Regions from separate parts of the Affinundibacterium danionis genome, predicted to be linked through region 2. Evidence: predicted binding sites of a transcription regulator. Region 2 holds the regulator's gene; the other holds the start of a gene.
The links. The regulator LexA, encoded in region 2, represses DNA repair genes until DNA is damaged. The targets are predictions, from matches to a motif close to ACTGTATNNNNATACAGT.

Region 1: the regulator LexA is predicted to act here: its motif matches at 1,852-1,869, upstream of ruvA (Holliday junction branch migration protein RuvA).

Annotation. Positions count from the first base shown of each region.
Region 1 covers NZ_JBHLXJ010000009.1:287,758-290,885, forward strand. Annotated here, with positions in the region: gene ACFFJH_RS09485 (sulfate/molybdate ABC transporter ATP-binding protein) at 1-664, shown strand, start outside; gene ACFFJH_RS09490 (CysB family HTH-type transcriptional regulator) at 674-1,615, shown strand; gene ruvA (Holliday junction branch migration protein RuvA) at 1,883-2,464, shown strand; gene ruvB (Holliday junction branch migration DNA helicase RuvB) at 2,481-3,128, shown strand, end outside.
Region 2 covers NZ_JBHLXJ010000015.1:33,749-36,876, reverse strand. Annotated here, with positions in the region: gene lon (endopeptidase La) at 1-1,062, shown strand, start outside; gene lexA (transcriptional repressor LexA) at 1,292-1,945, opposite strand; gene rpsF (30S ribosomal protein S6) at 2,259-2,627, shown strand; gene priB (primosomal replication protein N) at 2,675-2,989, shown strand; gene rpsR (30S ribosomal protein S18) at 2,999-3,128, shown strand, end outside.

The DNA of each region.
Region 1 (3,128 bases), on a different contig from region 2:
CCAGCGTCAGCGTATTGCTTTGGCGCGTGCATTGGCTGTTGAACCACGCGTTTTGTTATTGGATGAACCGTTCGGCGCACTTGATGCGAAAGTGCGTAAAGAATTACGGCGGTGGTTGCGACGCTTACATGACGAGTTGCATGTGACCAGTATTTTTGTCACGCACGATCAAGAAGAAGCGCTAGAAGTTGCAGATCAGATTGTGGTGATGAATCGCGGCAAAGTCGAGCAAGTGGGAGCGCCGAATGAGGTGTATCAGCATCCGGCTACTCCCTTTGTGTATGGATTTTTGGGGAATGTGAATTTGTTTCATGGTCGTGTGCATGAAGGTATTTTGGATGCGGACGGTGTTGCCTTTGATGCGCCGGGTCATGCTGAAACTCGGGATGCGGTAGGTACTGGTTATGTGCGTCCGCATGAACTTGATATTGACCGTTATACCGCAGGTGCCACAGGTCTGGTGGTTAAGCTACGCCGCTTGCATGGCATAGGACCACTGGCTCAATTGGAATTGGTGCGTGAAGATAACGGACAAATCGTCGAAGCCATGATTAGTACCGAGCGTGCTGTGCATTTAAATCTGCAAGTGGGCGAAGCCTTGGTGGTGAAGCCAAGACGTTTACATGTGTTTGTTGAAAACATCGCCGAAAATGCAGGCACTTAAGGAAACTATATGAACTTTCAACAATTACGCTCTATCCGCGAAGCTTGTCGCTGCGGTTATAACTTAACTGAAGTGGCGAATGTTTTATACACGTCACAACCGGGCGTCAGTCGTCAGATACGCGAAGTAGAAGAAGAATTAGGCGTCGATATTTTTGAACGAAACGGTAAGCGATTGACTGGTTTGACGGAACCCGGTAAGGGCATCTTACCTATCATCGAAAGACTGTTGCTAGAAGCTGAAAACCTGCGTCAGGCCGGCAATGATTATTCGGATCAGGCACGTGGCACGCTAGCGATAGCAACGACTCACACGCAAGCGCGCTACGTGCTGCCCAAAGTAGTACAGCAATTTCGATTGGCTTTTCCTGAAGTTCGTATTGCGCTACAACAGAGTGCGCCAGAACATATTGCTGAGTGGGTTTTATCCGGTAAAGCAGATATAGGGATTGCAACTGAAGGCTTGTCTGCTTTTAAAGATTTGGTTTCCTTCCCTTGTTATGAATGGAATCACGTGGTGGTAGTGCCTGATGGTCACCTTTTATTAGCAAAGCCGCAGTTAAGTCTAGAAGATTTGGCAAAGTTTCCTTTAATTACCTACGACCTTGGTTTTACTGGCCGTGGCCATATTGATGAAGCCTTTAAACAAGCAGGCTTGCGTACTGACATCGTGTTAACTGCGATGGACTCCGACGTCATTCAACAATATGTCGCGCTGGGATTAGGTGTCGGTTTGGTTGCTTCCATGGCGATAGAAACAGGAAATGAAAATCAACGTGCACAAGGTTTGCGTACTATTTCGGCCAGTCATTTGTTTCAATCCAATGTCACGCGATTAGCAGTTAGGCGCGGCGCTTATCTGCGCGCTTATACTTATGATTTCATACAAAAATTTGCACCAAGTTTGAGTCGGGAAGAAATACGTGCCGCATTAGTTGAACAAGAGGCGTAGCGATTGAGTAGGAGTGATAGTTAGCATTAGGAATAGGGTTTGGATGGCTTCCTCATGATGCCGTGTTTGTACAAAAAAGGAGAAAGCTAAAAAGGGCTTTCTCCTTTTTTGCCTAAGCACTGAACATGTAGAATTGGGTTTCAGTTGGCAGGTCCGTAGACTAGGCTTGGTTTTTAGTTGATTTTTTATTTGTGCTGACACTTTCCTCGTCATTCTACTGAGAATAGTTTACTATTACTGTTTATTTATACAGTACGAAAGCCCAGCATGATAGGTCGTATCGCCGGAACCCTGATCGAAAAGAATCCACCGCAAATCCTCGTTGATTGCCAAGGCGTTGGCTATGAAATCGATGTGCCCATGAGCACTTTCTATAATTTGCCTGCACTGGGCGAGAAGGTAGCTTTACTGACGCATTTGGCGATTCGCGAAGATGCGCATGTTTTGTTTGGTTTTGGTACTGCCGAAGAGCGCGCAACTTTCAAACAGCTAATCAAAATCAGTGGCGTCGGTGCGCGTACCGCTTTATCCATTTTGTCGGGAATGTCGGTGGCCGATTTGTCGCAGGCAATTACTTTGCAAGAAGCAGGGCGCTTAACGCGAGTGCCTGGCATTGGCAAGAAAACCGCAGAGCGTTTGTTGTTAGAGCTTAAAGGAAAGCTGGGCGCTGATCTGGGTGCGGCTGGTGTGGCTGCCGCTGCGGGCGATCATAGTTCGGATATTTTGAATGCCTTATTGGCGCTTGGTTATTCTGACAAAGAAGCCTTGGCCGCATTGAAATTGGTGCCAGCAGGATCAGGCGTGTCCGATGGCATAAAGGCTGCTTTGAAAGCTTTGTCGAAGAGTTAAATATAAGTAGAACCATATGAGCATACAAACCGACAATTTGACTTCGCAAGTCATCGACACGCGCATCATCGCGGCGACGCCAACTTCACCCAATGAAGAAGCGATCGAACGTGCCCTACGTCCCAAGCAACTTGATGAATATGTAGGTCAAGAAAAAATCCGTGATCAGCTAGAGATCTTTATCGGTGCCGCACGTCAGCGCAAAGAAGCACTCGATCATACTTTGTTATTCGGCCCACCTGGTTTGGGTAAGACCACCTTGGCGCATATTATCGCGCGCGAGATGGGAGTGAATTTGCGTCAAACATCGGGCCCCGTGTTGGAGCGAGCGGGTGATTTGGCAGCTTTGTTGACGAACTTAGAAGCGAATGACGTGTTGTTCATTGATGAAATTCACCGCCTTTCCCCCGTGGTGGAAGAGATTTTGTATCCCGCTTTAGAAGACTATCAAATCGACATTATGATCGGTGAAGGGCCTGCAGCACGTTCAGTCAAACTCGATTTGCAACCTTTTACTTTGGTCGGTGCAACCACGCGCGCGGGGATGTTAACCAATCCTTTGCGGGATCGTTTCGGTATCGTGGCGCGCTTGGAGTTTTATACTTCGGAAGAATTAAGCCGTATCGTGACCCGTTCGGCGTCTTTGCTTGAAGTGCCGATCAAA
Region 2 (3,128 bases):
CACACGTTCTCCGACCACTACATCGAGGTCGATTTTGATCTGTCCGATGTGATGTTTGTGGCTACCTCTAACTCCTATAATATTCCAGCTCCTTTGTTGGATAGGATGGAAGTGATTCGTTTGTCGGGTTATACCGAAGACGAGAAAGCGAGTATCGCGCAACGTTATTTGTTACCAAAACAAATTAAAAATAACGGTTTGAAAGAAGAAGAGATTTCAGTTTCTGAATCCGCAATTCGCGACATTATTCGTTACTACACTAGGGAAGCGGGTGTTCGATCTCTTGAACGTGAAATCTCTAAGATTTGCCGTAAAGTGGTGAAGATGTTGTTGCTCAAGAAGAGCGAGAAAAAAGCCACGATTACTTCGAAAAATCTGGACAAATTCTTGGGTGTTCGTCGTTATGATTTTGGTGTTGCAACCAAAGAAAATCAGGTAGGTCAAGTCGTTGGTTTGGCTTGGACTGAAGTTGGTGGTGATTTGTTGACGATAGAGGCAGTTTCTATGCCAGGTAAAGGTGGGACAATACGTACCGGCACGCTGGGTGATGTTATGAAAGAGTCGATCGAAGCTGCTCGCACCGTAGTTCGTAGTCGTGCTGCGCGCTTAGGTATTAAAGCAGATTTGTTTGAAAAAACGGATGTGCATATTCATGTACCCGAAGGTGCAACACCAAAAGATGGCCCATCTGCTGGTATCGCGATGACAACGGCGATGGTGTCTATTTTTACGGGCATTCCAGTGCGTGCTGATGTGGCGATGACAGGTGAAATAACACTGCGCGGTGAGGTGTTACCTATCGGTGGTTTGAAAGAGAAGCTACTGGCGGCGCATCGCGGTGGGATTAAAACGGTTTTGATTCCAGAGGAAAATGCAAAAGACCTCACGGAAATTCCTGATAATGTCAAAAACAAACTGGAGATTATTCCGGTTCGTTGGATTGATAAAGTCTTAGAGATCGCTTTAGAACGTCAACCTGTGCCATTAACAGAGGAGGAAATGGCGGTGCCTGCGGTGGCTAAAGCAGATGCGGCGGCAGATACCTCTACAATTACGCACTAGACTAAATTGGTATTGCTATCGCTTCAAAATTGAATGCGTAAATAAGAAAAATGCCCGATGAGATCGGGCATTTTTCTTGAAAGGTTTCTTTGTGAAATACGATACTTTGAGGGGGGGAATTTAATCGCTCTGGCTGCGAGAAGGCTCCATAAGTTTAGATATGACGTGTACCTGAGGTTTGCTGGCATCAATCATATTATTGTTGAAGTTTCGTATTACTGCCAGCAAATCACCAGCTTCGCATTAGTCCTACCGCTAAGCCTTCCAGCGCAAAATCGGGTTCATTCTCGCTTACGATGATGGGTGAAAAATCAGGATTTTCTGGGAGTAATTCAATTCCACTAGATGTTTTCATGTAACGTTTTACGGTGACTTCCTCGCCAATACGTGCGACGACAATTTGTCCATTTCTAGCAGTATCCGCTTTTTTTACTGCTAGTAAGTCACCATCCATGATGCCAATGTCACGCATTGAAAGGCCTCGCACTCTCAGTAGAAAATCAGGTTTTGCAGAGAATAAAGAAGGATCTACTTGATAAGTAGCTTCGACGTGTTGAGTCGCTAAAATTGGAGAGCCAGCTGCGACTCGGCCTACTAGAGGTAGACTGAGTTGCATTAGAGCGGGATGCGGGAGTGCTAATTGTGCTCCCATCATAGAATTAGATAACTCAGATTCTCGCAAGCGTATTCCGCGAGAAGTGCCGGCTGCTATTTCAATCACGCCTTTGCGCGCTAGCGCCTGCAAATGCTCTTCTGCCGCATTGGTTGATTTAAAGCCGAGTTCGTTGGCAATTTCGGCACGAGTCGGAGGGAAGCCTGTATTTTGAATAGCATCTTTAATCAGGTTGAGAATTTGTTCTTGGCGCGCGGTAAGCTTTAGCATGATAGTCTTGGCTGAATCTGGGTGGTGACTTAGTTTGGCTGTATATATAAACAGACTGTATTTTTATACAGTAAATGACTGAATGCAAGTTATTTTGTGTTTGTTTTGCATTTAATTTGTTAATTTGCAGCAAAACAGATCTCTAGATAGATGTGTTGATTCATGAAGTTGAGGGTGAAAATGACCTTCAACTCAATGGTTAAGGCTACTTTCTTGATTATGAAGCAAAAATGCGTTATCATCGTGGGCTGTCCTCTTCCTGCACTCGTCTTGACGCCGAGGCAGGCTTTATTTTTGTCCACAAGGAGAAATTATGCGTCATTATGAAATCGTATTTATCGTACATCCCGATCAAAGCGAGCAAGTGCCTGCAATGATCGAACGTTACAAAGCTACTGTAACAACACGTGGTGGCCAAGTGCACCGCGTTGAAGATTGGGGCCGTCGTCAATTGGCTTACATGATTCAAAAATTGGCTAAAGCTCACTATGTTTGCATGAACATTGAGTGCGATGCTGAAACTTTGCTCGAATTGGAAACAGCATTCAAATTTAATGATGCGGTTTTGCGTCACTTGACAGTGAAAATGAAAAAAGCAGAAACAGCTCCTTCTCCAATGATGAAGTCTGTGCAGAAAGAAGATTCTGCTAAGGCACAACGCGTTGAAGCGCCAGCAGCTTAATAATTTTGACAAGAGCGTGTAAGAACTGTAAATATGTTTAAGAGCTTGTGAATCAACTTAAAGTCGTTGCCGCCGTAGTAGAAAAATCGGTGTTGCGTTATACCCCAGCGGGAATCCCTATCGCAACAGCTACTTTGGTACATGACTCTAAGCAAGAGCAAGCAGGCGGCCAGCGCCAAGTTGAGTTTGAAATCCCAGCTATTGCAGCAGGTGAAATTTCAAAACGATTCTTGGAGATAGAGTTAGGTGCAGCGATATTATTTACAGGATTCTTAGCACGTAAGAACCGCAACAGCAAAAGTATCGTTTTCCATGTGACTGAATTTGAAGTTGCGGAAAACGAAACAAATTTACTAGATTAGGAGCCAAAAATGGCATTCGGTAAAAAATTTGATAAAAGCAAATTGAAACAAAAGCGTCAGCAACAAAATCCTTTGTTCAAGCGTAAAAAATTCTGCCGCTTCTCAGCAGGTCATGTAGCTGCAGTTGACTACAAAGACA